DNA from 3 places in the Ensifer sp. ENS09 genome. Region 1 is predicted to be linked to each of the others. Evidence: predicted binding sites of a transcription regulator. Region 1 holds the regulator's gene; each other region holds the start of a gene.
The links. Region 1 encodes PhoB, which activates phosphate uptake and scavenging genes when phosphate is short. Its sites were predicted from a motif close to TGTCATNNANCTGTCAT; they were not measured.
Positions count from the first base shown of each region.

Region 2: a site for PhoB is predicted at 1,297-1,313, ahead of IB267_RS32195 (NAD-glutamate dehydrogenase). Genes of this name have one in related genera too.
Region 3: a site for PhoB is predicted at 1,635-1,651, ahead of IB267_RS22885 (DUF1045 domain-containing protein). Genes of this name have one in related genera too.

Region 1 covers NZ_JACVBP010000002.1:959,435-963,586, reverse strand. The annotation lists gene pstB (phosphate ABC transporter ATP-binding protein PstB) at 1-666, shown strand, start outside; gene phoU (phosphate signaling complex protein PhoU) at 717-1,430, shown strand; gene phoB (phosphate regulon transcriptional regulator PhoB) at 1,633-2,316, shown strand; gene IB267_RS12765 (GcrA family cell cycle regulator) at 2,386-2,907, opposite strand; gene IB267_RS12760 (aspartate aminotransferase family protein) at 3,329-4,152, shown strand, end outside.
Region 2 covers NZ_JACVBP010000010.1:6,254-10,405, forward strand. The annotation lists gene IB267_RS32185 (carbonic anhydrase) at 1-243, opposite strand, end outside; gene pdxY (pyridoxal kinase PdxY) at 372-1,253, opposite strand; gene IB267_RS32195 (NAD-glutamate dehydrogenase) at 1,539-4,152, shown strand, end outside.
Region 3 covers NZ_JACVBP010000004.1:547,174-551,325, reverse strand. The annotation lists gene phnE (phosphonate ABC transporter, permease protein PhnE) at 1-81, shown strand, start outside; gene phnE (phosphonate ABC transporter, permease protein PhnE) at 91-1,608, shown strand; gene IB267_RS22885 (DUF1045 domain-containing protein) at 1,736-2,443, shown strand; gene IB267_RS22880 (alpha-D-ribose 1-methylphosphonate 5-triphosphate diphosphatase) at 2,445-3,584, shown strand; gene phnN (phosphonate metabolism protein/1,5-bisphosphokinase (PRPP-forming) PhnN) at 3,581-4,152, shown strand, end outside.

The DNA of each region.
Region 1 (4,152 bases):
GTCACGGCGCTGATCGGTCCTTCGGGTTGCGGCAAGTCGACCTTCCTGCGCACGCTGAACCGCATGAACGACACGATCGAGAACTGCCGCGTCACCGGCAAGATCACGCTCGACGAGGACGACATCTATGACCCGACGATCGACGTCGTCGAACTGCGCGCCCGCGTCGGCATGGTCTTCCAGAAGCCGAACCCGTTCCCGAAGTCGATCTACGACAACGTCGCCTACGGTCCGCGCATCCACGGACTTGCCCGCACCAAGGCCGATTTTGACGAAGTGGTCGAGACCAGCCTGCAGAAGGCCGGTCTGTGGAACGAGGTAAAGGATCGTCTGCAGGAGCCGGGCACTGGCCTTTCCGGTGGTCAGCAGCAGCGCCTCTGCATCGCCCGTGCGGTCGCCGTCAGCCCGGAAGTCATCCTGATGGACGAGCCCTGCTCTGCGCTTGATCCGATCGCGACGGCCAAGGTTGAAGAGCTCATCCACGAACTGCGCACGAACTTCACGATCGTCATCGTGACCCATTCGATGCAGCAGGCCGCCCGCGTTTCGCAGCGCACCGCCATGTTCCACCTCGGCAATCTCGTCGAGGAGAACGACACCGACAAGATGTTCACCAATCCGGATGACCAGCGCACCCAGGATTACATCATGGGCCGCTTCGGCTGAGGCCGCATAAGGCTGCAACAGTAACTGCAAAGCGCCCGTAAGGATCGACGATCATGTCCATGCATATCATGTCCGCCTATGACGAAGAACTGAAGTACCTGACGCGCCGCATCTCGGAGATGGGCGGTCTCGCCGAGCAGATGGTCGCCGAATCCGTTCGCGCGCTGGTCAATTCCGACCTCGCTCTCGCACAGAAGGTGATCTCGGACGACACCGTTCTCGACGACGCCGAGCGCCAGATCGGCGAGAAGGCGATCGTCACCATCGCCAAGCGCCAGCCGGTCGCCGCCGACCTGCGCGAGATCATGGGGTCGATCCGCATCGCCTCCGATCTGGAACGCGTCGGCGACCTTGGCAAGAACACCGCCAAGCGCGTGATCGCGGTTGCCGGATCCGGCATTCCGCGCAAGCTCGCCCGCGGCCTGGAGCACCTGGCAGAGCTTGCTCTCGTCCAGCTCAAGGAGGTGCTCGACGTCTACGCTTCGCGCTCGCCTGAGAAGGCCAACAGCATCCGCGAGCGCGACGAGGAGATCGATGCGATCTACACCTCGCTGTTCCGCGAGCTCTTGACCTACATGATGGAAGATCCGCGCAACATCACGCCCTGCACGCATCTTCTGTTCTGCGCCAAGAACATCGAGCGCATCGGCGACCATGCGACCAATATCGCTGAGACGATCTATTACATGGCGACGGGCGCCCAGCCGGAAGGCGAGCGTCCGAAGGATGACACCACGTCGACGCTGGGCTCGGTCAACGACTGAGCGCCAAGCGCGCCGCAAGCATGCATGCCCTTTGAAATCTGATCCGGTCGCGGCTTCGGTCGCGGCCCCGAGTTCCTGTATCTGAAGCACGCGGTTTTCGCCCCGCCTTTGAAATCGGCGGATGTGCTCCAGATTTAGAGTGTCTGAGCGCCGGCCGGGCCGATGAGCCCAAAGGCCGCCCGCGGTAAGGAGACGTTACCTGATGTTGCCAAAAATCGCCGTAGTCGAAGACGAAGAGGCGCTGAGCGTTCTGCTGCGTTACAATCTGGAAGCCGAAGGCTTCGACGTCGACACGATCCTCAGGGGCGACGAGGCGGAGATCCGGCTTCAGGAGCGGCTGCCCGACCTGCTTATCCTCGACTGGATGCTGCCCGGTGTTTCCGGCATTGAACTTTGCCGTCGGCTGCGCCAGCGTCCGGAGACCGAACGTCTGCCGATCATCATGCTGACGGCGCGCGGCGAGGAAAGCGAGCGCGTCCGGGGTTTGGCGACCGGCGCCGACGACTATGTGGTCAAGCCCTTCTCGACGCCGGAGCTGATGGCGCGCGTCAAGGCGATGCTGCGCCGGGCAAAGCCCGAGGTGCTCTCGACTCTGCTTCGCTGCGGCGACATCGAACTCGACCGCGAGACCCACCGCGTTCATCGCCGCAGCCGCGAAGTGCGCCTCGGCCCGACCGAGTTCCGTCTTCTGGAGTTCCTGATGTCCTCGCCGGGCCGCGTCTTCTCTCGCTCGCAGCTTCTGGATGGCGTCTGGGGGCATGACATCTATGTCGACGAGCGCACCGTCGACGTGCATGTCGGTCGTCTGCGTAAGGCTCTGAACTTCTCGAACATGCCCGACGTCATCCGCACCGTTCGCGGCGCCGGCTATTCGCTCGAAAGCTGAGCGGTCTGAAAGTCGCCAACAAAAAAAGGGGCCGATCGGCCCCTTTTTTTGTTGATGCTGTCCGGCTTCTTAGCGGGCCCTGCGGCGCTCCCCCGACGGCTGGTAGGCCAGCCGCGCATGGAAGGTGCAGTAAGGCGAGGCTTCCGGGGAATCGTTGCCGCAGAAGTGAAACTCTTCCTTCAGCGGGTCGCCGATCGGCCACTTGCAGGTGCGCTCGGTGAGCTGGGTCAGCTCGAGGCGGCGCGACATCGGCACGACAACGTCGGTCCGGGTGCTGAAATCCTGCTCGGCAACGAGATCGACTTCGATTTCTTCCTTGAGAACGACAGCGCCGGCCGCGCGTGCAACCGGGCGGGTCGAAACGCGCGAAGCGTAGTTCGGCGCGCGCGGTGCCGAAGTCGGGCGCTTCGGACGGGCCGCCGTCGTGGTGCTGCCACCGGCCTTGGCGCGACCCGGCAGGCTCAGGCGGTGAACCTTGCCGATGACAGCGTTACGGCTGACGCCGCCGAGCTGTGCCGCGATCTGGCTTGCGCTCAGGCCCTCGGACCAAAGCTTCTTCAGTTTCTCCACCCGCTCGTCAGTCCAGTTCATTTCTGCACTCTCCGTTCTCAGCGTTGGGGATGGCAGAATCCCTCACCGCACCCCGGCTGAGCCCCGGGGTTGCAAACGCGATAACTCTTTTGGTGACTAGGTCCGCCGCATGCGTCTAGTAATTGAATGTTAACGTACTGACCGCTGGACTCTGTGGCAAGAGTCCCGGGAATCAGGCCGAATCGATTTCGTAGTTTTCCCCAACTTGCTCGGCCAGCGTTGCATTTTTGCAAGCCCTCCCGGACGATTTTTCTGCTGCCAGGAATCGACCCTTCATGTTGCGCTGCAAGGCTTGGTTTTGTTGACATTGCACCGCGAAATGGGAATAGTGCCTGCGCCGCCGAAAGGCGGCATTTTTGATTTTTATCGGCCCGCGTGAGGCGCGGGATCGATGTCGATCTGGAGTGAAGGAGAGCCTCGCATGACTGCAACAACGCCGCTTTACGATACCTACATGCGCGCGCCGTTGCGTTTCGAGCGAGGAGAGGGCGCCTGGCTGATCGCTGAAGACGGCACGCGTTATCTCGATTTCGGTGCCGGCGTTGCCGTGAACTCGCTCGGCCACGCGCATCCCCACCTCGTCGACGCGCTGAAGGCGCAGGCCGACAAGGTTTGGCATCTGTCCAACCTCTATGAGATTGCGGGCCAGGAAAGCCTCGGTCGCCGGCTGACCGCGGTGACCTTTGCCGACAAGGTGTTCTTCACCAATTCGGGTGCGGAAGCGCTGGAATGCGCCATCAAGACGGCACGGCGTTACCACTTCTCCAAGGGTCACCCGGAGAAGTTCCATGTCATCACCTTCGAAGGCGCCTTCCACGGCCGCACGATCGCGACGATCGCCGCCGGCGGTCAGCAGAAGTACATCGAAGGTTTCGGGCCGAAGGCGCCGGGCTTCTACCAGGTCCCGTTCGGCGATATCGCTGCCGTGAAGAATGCGATCACAGAGGAAACTGCAGCGATCCTGATCGAGCCGATCCAGGGCGAGGGCGGCATCCGCCCGGCGACCAAGGAGTTCATGCAGGAACTGCGCGCGCTCTGCGACGAGTTCGGCCTGCTCCTGATCCTCGACGAGGTTCAAACCGGCGTCGGCCGCACCGGCAAGCTGTTTGCCTATGAATGGGCCGATATCCGTCCGGATATCATGGCGGTCGCCAAGGGTATCGGCGGCGGCTTCCCGTTCGGCGCGTGCCTGGCGACCGAGGAAGCCGCATCTGGTATGGTGGCGGGCACGCATGGCTCCACATA
Region 2 (4,152 bases), on a different contig from region 1:
CGGCTCGTAGGGCGGCATGAGATTGGCGACGTTGCGCACGACAAAGAGTTCGCCAGGGCCGCTGTCGAAGATCGTTTCCGGCGCAGCGCGCGAGTCGCAACAGGCAATGACCATTGTCTTCGGCTTTTGCCCGGTTTCCGCCAGCGCCTTGTAGCGTTTCTGCTGTTCGCTGAAGCGACCGTTCATGAAATTGTGGTAGCCGTTCAGAAGATAGTCCGGAAAACGCTGCTGCTGCTTGTCCATCGATTGCTCCGCTCGTGCTTCAAGGCGGCATGGCCGGCTTTCGCCCACCCGCACCTCCGTCATGAAAATGATCGCGATCTAAAATTCAATCCACGATGCCATAGGGTGGCGGTCCGTGAACAGCTTCTTCACTTGCGCCGCATCTGATTCGGATGAACCAGCCGGCGCATCTGCACCATCGCCATGGGCGTCGAGAGGCTCGACGCGTCCTGCTCGATGGTCAATTCATCTGCGCCGCGCTTGACGCTCCGCGCGATGATCTCAAATACGCTCGCCGTCGCCATCTGCAAGGCGCGTTCCTCTGAGAGTCCTTCAAGGATCCGGGCGAGAAACACCGCCGCCAACAGGTCACCCGTGCCGTTCGGCGGGTTTTCGACCAGACGATGTTCGGCAAGCAGCGCGTGGTTGCCCGAAAGAAAGAGATTGCCGGTCCCGCCGCTCATCATCGGTACGGCGGACGTGACCAGCACGCGGGCCGGACCGAGGCCGAGCGCCGCGTCGAGGATCGCCGTGTTCGTCTCCAGCGTCGCGCCAGCGAGCCAGGCAAGCTCGTAGCGGTTCGGGGTCGCAAGATTTGCAAGCGGCAGCAGGCGGTCGCGAATGGCAACCGCCGTGGTTTCCGGCAAATAGAGACCACCGGCATCGCCGACCACGGGGTCGCAGGCATAGATCAGCTTGGGATCGCGCTCCTTCAGCGCCGTCACCAGCCGCGCCACGGCTTCCGCCTGTCCCGCCGAGCCGAGGTAGCCCGAAAGCACGGCGCGCACCTCTCCGGCCCAGGGTGCTGCAATAAGGTCATCGATCACCGCCCCGAAATCCTGATCGGAAATGGCGATCCGCGTCGAGGGGCCATGACCCGGATGCCAGGGGAGGATGACGGTCGGCAGGGCCCAGACCGGATGCCCCAGGGTCTCCAGCGCGAAGACCACGGCCCTGTTGCCCACCTTGCCGCGCACGACATGGCTCGAGATGACGATGACGGCGCCGGGCAGGGAAGGCATTTCGGGCATCGACCAGTCCAATCCTACGATCTCGAAACTCTGTTCACCCGACTGTCACCGCCCTGTCAACAGCCGATGGCAGATAGGCTCCGGAGAAGCCTCTGGCGTTTTCGTGCTTTTTCTTCGATTTTCGAGCAATTTTCGCGAAATTACCTTCGATTTAAATGGATTTAAGCTGTTTTCACGTGAAATTCTCCGATTTTGGGCTCGATTTTGCCGAAATCAGCGTAAAAAGCGGTCGCCATTAGCCATGGTTCTGATAGGGTTTGGCCTATCATGAATGGGAGAGACTTCATGGGCGTGAAATACAATCCGAAGCGGGACAGACACATCGACGCAGCGAAGGCGGCCGCCATCAAACTGGGCGTCGAGGCGCTGGCGCCGGAGATCCTCTTCGGTGGGGCCAGCAACGATGACCTCGATCTCTATTCGGCGGACATGCTGGCGCTGACCGCAGCCCATGCGGCTCGTGAACTCGCCCGCTGGGATGGCGGCAAGCCGCAGGTTTCGGTCGAAGCCGTCGCCGGCATCGTGCCGGGTGGTACCGAGGTATCGGTCATCGCCGTAACCGAACGCAACATGCCGTTCCTCTATGACTCGGTCATGGGGGAAATCACCAGCACCCACCGTGACATTCACCTCGCGATCCATCCCATCCTGGTCAAGGAACCGGGCAAGCCGGCAAAGCTCTTCGATCCGGAAGAGGAAAGCGATCCGTCGCACCGCGTCAGCCATATCCAGATCCACCTGACCAAGCTTGCGCCCGTCGAGGCGGAGCAGCTCAGCAACCGCATCCGCGACGTGCTGGAGCAGGTCCACCAGACCGTGCACGACTGGCCGGCGATGACGACCTTGCTCGATCAGGCCATGTCGGAACTCGAAACCTACAACGCGACGCGCAAGAAGAGCGATCGCGACGAGGCGCTCGCCTTCCTTCGCTGGCTGCGAGACAACAACTTCACCTTCCTCGGCATGCGCGAATACACCTACTCGGGCAAGGGCGAGAAGGCAGCCGTCGAACGCGGCAAGGGCAGGGGCCTCGGCATCCTCTCCAACCCGGATGTGCGCGTTCTGCGCCAGGGCAAGGACGCGGTGCTGACCACACCTGAAATTCTCGCCTTCCTCGATGGCCCCGATTTCCTGATCGTCACCAAGGCCAACGTCAAGTCGGTCGTCCATCGCCGCGCCTACATGGACTACATCGGCGTCAAGCGCTTCGACGCCGATGGCAACGTCGCTGGCGAGTTGCGCATCGTCGGCCTGTTCACCTCCTCGGCTTACACCCGCCAGGCGGCTGAAATTCCGCTTCTGCGCCACAAGATCGAAAAGATCGTCGATCACTTCGGTTATGATCCGCAAAGCCATTCCGGCAAGATGCTGGCCAACACGCTGGAATCCTATCCGCGCGACGACCTGTTCCAGATCGATGTCGGCCTGCTGGCCGCCTTCTGCGAACAGATCAACGAGCTCGGCGATCGGCCGCGCATCCGCGTGCTGCCGCGTATCGACCATTTCGACCGCTTCGTGTCGGTCATCGTCTTCGTGCCGCGCGAGCAGTACGATTCGGATGTTCGCGAAAAGATCGGCGACTATCTGAAGACGGTCTATGACGGCCGCGTCTCCGCCTACTACCCGGCCTTCCCGGAAGGCGGCCTTGCCCGCGTCCACTTCATTATCGGCCGCTCCGCCGGCAAGACGCCGCGCATTCCGCAGGCAAAGCTCGAAGAGGCGGTTCGCGGCATCGTCACCCGCTGGATCGACCGGTTCGACCTGCTTGCCCGCAAGGACGGCATCGAACTCGATGTCGACAATGCCTACCAGTCGTTCTTCACGCCGGCCGAAGCCTATGCCGATCTGGCCGACATCGCGGCGTGCAAGGGCCCGGATCCGATCCGGATCGAGTTCTATCACTATCCCCGTACCGTTTCGCGGGCCGATACCGCCGAGCTCAAGATCTTCCACGCCAGCGAACCCGTGTCGCTGTCGCGCCGCGTGCCCTTGCTTGAAAACCTCGGCTTCCGAGTGATCAGCGAACAGACCTACGACATCGGCGTCAACGCCCATGGCGAAGAGAAGCGCAAGGTCGTGCTCCACGACATGGAACTGATACATCGTGACGGCCACGCGCTGAACCTTGAAAAATCCGGACCGGCGCTCGAAGAAGCGTTCCTGGCCGCCTGGAACGGCACGACCGAGGACGACAACTTCAACCGGCTGGTCCTGCTTGCGGGCCTCAACGCCCGTGAGGTGACGGTGTTGCGCGCCTATGCCCGCTATCTGCGCCAGGCCGGCATCACCTACTCGCAGGGCTATATCGCCGACACGCTGAACAAGTATCCGGCGATTGCCGCCGACATCTTCAAGCTGTTCGTGACCCGCATGGATCCGAAGCTCGAGGAAAAGCCGCGCGCCAAGAAGTGCAACGCGCTGCTGTCGGCGATCGAGGACGCGCTCTCGGCCGTTCCGAGCCTCGACGAGGACCGGATTCTGCGACGCTACGTCAACGCGATCGAAGCAACGCTCCGGACCAACTACTTCCAGCATGACGCCGACGGCAAGCCGCGCGCGGTCCTCGCCTTCAAGCTGGACCCGAAGCAGCTCGACGGCCTACCGGAACCGCATCCGTTCCGCGAAATCTTCGTCTACGGCACCGAGGTCGAGGGCGTGCACCTGCGCTTCGGCAAGGTCGCCCGCGGCGGCCTTCGCTGGTCGGACCGCGCCCAGGACTACCGCACGGAAGTGCTCGGCCTCGTCAAGGCGCAGCAGGTGAAGAACGCCGTTATCGTGCCCGTTGGCGCCAAGGGCGGCTTCTATCCGAAGCTGCTTCCGGTGGGCGGCACCCGCGACGAGGTCTTCAAGGCCGGTACCGAAGCCTACAAGACCTTCATCCGCACGCTTCTGTCGGTCA
Region 3 (4,152 bases), on a different contig from region 1:
ACCATTTTCGCCGTCGACCAGTTTTCCGCCTGGCTTCGCCGCCGCCTTGTTGGCGAGCAGGCCTTCCAGCTTGCCCAGTAGGTGCGCACCATGACCACGACCACACGATTGAACCCGATGGAAATGGACGCGATCGCGAGCCGCCATCCCGAGCTCCTGAAATCCTCGACCTCGCAGCGCGTGCGCACGGCCGCAATCACCGGCGGCGTCATCGTCTATCTCATTTTCAGCTGGTGGTTCTTCTCGATCGGCCAAGTGCTCGGCAACGCCAACTGGGGCATTGCAGGGACCTACCTTGCCGACTGGGTTTCCTACGAGGTGCGCCCCGAGATCCACGTCGCCCCGGACCGGACGATGAGCCTCAACTATCAGCGCAATTCGCCGCTTGGCCCCAATCCCGATCCTGACTGGGTGGAACTCGACAAGGAGACGGTGACCCGCAAAGTCGAGATACCGGCATCGACGACACAGACAGCAAAGCCGAAGGCCAGTTCGTCCTTCAGCTTCATGACGCCCGGCTCGGCCTTGGGTTCCACTACAACGCCTGAGGCGGAAGCGCGTGTCGAAACCCGGACGGAAGAAGTCCTGACGCGCGTCGTCGTCACCTACAACCGCTCGACCAGGATCGAGATCGCCGATGGCCTGGTAAAGGCGACCCATGGTGGCGACACGCTTGTCATGGCCGTCGACGGCGCCGACACGGTGCGGCCGCAAGGCGCACTTCCGGCCTGGGCGACGCAGAAGCGGCCAGGTGAAAAGATCGTGCTTGCCTTCGGCGCCACCGGCTGGGCGGAAGTCGAAGGCGACGAGGTTTCCGTCCGAAACCGCTTCTTCGGTTGGGCGAACTTCCTCTTCGACACCAACTCGCCCTTCTTCGGCAAAAGCTACGGCGAGGTCGCCTCGCTCATCGCCTCCGGCGAGCGCATCGATCCGGCCCGTTCCAACCTGTCGCTTGCCTGGAACAACATCCTCTATAATGCCGAGTGGCAGCATCTCGACGTCTGGACGAAGCTGCTACAGACCGTCGTTATGGCCTTCGTCGGCACGCTCTTTGCGTCGCTGATCGCCTTCCCGCTCTGCTTCCTGGCCGCCCGCAACATCACCCCGAGCTTCCTGACCAACCAGATGGTCAAGCGCTTCTTCGACTTCCTGCGATCGGTGGACATGTTCATCTGGGCACTGTTCTTCACCCGCGCGTTCGGCCCCGGACCGCTTGCCGGCATCTCGGCGATCTTTTTCACCGACACCGGCACACTCGGAAAACTCTACTCCGAAGCGCTGGAAAACATCGACGACAAGCAGCGCGAGGGCGTGAAATCGGTCGGAGCGACGCCGCTTGCGGTGCAACGCTTCGGCGTGCTTCCGCAGGTGTTGCCGGTCTTTGCCAGCCAGGCGCTCTATTTCTGGGAATCGAACACCCGTTCGGCAACGATCATCGGCGCCGTCGGCGCCGGCGGCATCGGCCTCAAACTCTGGGAAGCGATGCGTACCAATTCCGATTGGGAAAATGTCGCCTATATGGTGCTTCTGATCTTGCTGGTTGTCTTTATTTTCGACAGCATCTCGAACGCGTGCCGTTCGCGCCTGATGGGCAGCAAGGCACATTGACGACAGCCAAGCATTTGCGTGTCCGCCATCATGATGTTGTCATGGAAATCGGCTAGCTGCGCATCGCATCCCGCAAACAATCGACCCGCCGCCCAGGCGGGCCGGTCGCTACAAGAAAGTGAAGACCGTGCGTTATGCCATCTATTTCGCGCCGCCGGCGGACAGCCGGCTGTCGCAGGTCGCCTCCCGTTGGCTGGGGCGCGACGCCTTTACCAGCGAAGACCTCACGCTTCCGACAATCGCCGGGATTGACGAAGAGACGCAACGCGCACTGACGGCCGACCCTCGGCGCTACGGTTTTCACGGCACGCTGAAAGCGCCTTTCGAACTTGCCGAAGGTCGGGACGAAGGCGAGCTTCTAAGTATTTTCGAGTGCTTTGCCGCCGACCTCGACCCGTTCGAGGTCCCCGAGATCGTGCTGCACCAGTTGGGCCCGTTCTTCGCTCTCGTGCCGTCCGCGCCTTGCGCCGACTTGCAGGATTTGGCTGAAGACGCCGTCCACCGCTTCGACCCGTTCCGTGCGCCGCTGTCGGACGCCGACTTTGCCCGCCGCAATCCAAACAGCCTGCCGGAACGACAGAGACGCTACCTCAGAGAATGGGGGTATCCTTATGTTTTCGAAGAGTTCCAGTTCCACCTGACCTTGACCGGCCCGGTGCCCACGGAAACCAGCGGCGTGATGCGTACCGCGCTCGAAACCACCTTTGCCGAACATATCGGCAAGCCGCTTCACGTTACGTCAGTCGCGCTTTTCGTCGAACCGGAGCGCGGCGCACCCTTTACTGTCCGCTCCCTGCTGCCGCTCGGCAGCGACACCCAACGAAAGATCGCATGAGATGAGCAAAGAACAGGTTTTGACCAACGCCCGCATCGTCCTCGAGGATAGCATCCTCGATGGTTCGGTGCTGATCCGCGACGGCAAGATTGCCGACATTTCCGAGGGCACGGTTGCCAGCGGCGAGGACTTTGAAGGCGACTATCTGATCCCCGGCCTCATCGAGCTGCACACCGACCACCTCGAAGCCCACTACTCGCCGCGCCCAGGCGTGCGCTGGCTGAAGATCGCGGCAATCCAGGCCCATGACGCACAGGTGGTCACCTCCGGCATCACCACGGTCTTCGACTGCCTGCGTCTTGGCTCCGACGAGGATGGCGGCTTCCAGAAGGGCGAGATGCGCAGCATGGCCGACGCGCTGGCCCAGGCCAAGGAAGAGGGTCGCCTTCGCGCCGATCACCTGATCCACCTGCGCTGCGAAGTTTCAACGTCCGACGTGCTCGATCACTACGAGGACTTCCAGAACGATCCGCAGGTCAAGCTCGTCTCGCTGATGGACCATGCGCCGGGCCAGCGGCAGTTCCAGACGATGGACCAGTACACGCTCTACTACAAAGCCAAGCGCGGCTTCTCGGACGAGGAATTCGCGCGCTTCGTTGAGCGGCAGCAGGCATTGTCGGCAAAGTATGCCGGTCCGCACCGCACCGCGCTCGCCGGGGCCTGTGCGGCCCGCGGTATCACGATCGCCAGCCATGACGACGCGACCGTCGACCACGTCGAGGAATCGATCGGCTTCGGTATCAAGCTTGCGGAGTTCCCGACGAGTTTCGAGGCCGCCGAGGCGTCGCACCGCGCGGGTCTCAGCGTGCTGATGGGTGCGCCGAACATCGTGCGCGGCAAGTCGCACTCCGGCAACATCGCCGCCCGCGATCTCGCCGAGCGCGGCGTGCTCGACGTGCTGTCGTCGGACTATGTGCCCTTCAGCCTGATTCACGCCCCCTTCGTGCTCTCCGACGAACTCGACGCCGTCGACCTGCCGAAAGCAATCGCCATGGTGACGTCGACGCCGGCGCGCACCGTCGGTCTCGATGACCGCGGTCGCATCGCGGTTGGCCTTCGCGCCGATATCGCCCGCGTGCACCGCAAAGAAGGCATCCCGGTCGTGCGCTCCGTTTGGCGCGAAGGACGGCGTGTCGCATGAGCGCGACCGAAAAGGGCGGCGCGCTCGTCGTCGTTGTCGGACCGAGCGGCGCCGGCAAGGACAGCGTCATGGGCTTTGCCGCCCGGCACTTTGCCGATTGTCACGACGTGCATTTCGTCCGCCGCGTCATCACCCGTCCGTCGGATGCCGGCAGTGAAGTGCATGAAAGCGTCTCGGAAGACGAGTTCGTCGAGATGCAGAAGGACGGCGCCTTCGCCGTCTTCTGGGATGCGCATGGGCTGAGATACGGCATCCCCGCCGTCGTGCTCAGGAATGTCAGGGACGGCATGACGGCGATCGTCAATGGCAGCCGCGGTGCCCTGCCGGCGTTCCGCGAAGCCTTCGGTGAGATCGCCGTCGTCGTTGTTACAGCCGAGACGCCGGTGCTTGCAAAACGACTTGCCGAGCGCGGTCGCGAGAGTGAAGAGGAAGTTTTGCGGCGCCTCAGCCGCCAGGCGCCTGACGTCACCTCGGGCCCCGATGTCAGCGTCATCGACAACAGCGGGCGCCTCGACATTGCCGGAAACCGCTTCGTCGAGGTGGTCGAACGGCTGCGCGCAAAGGTGGA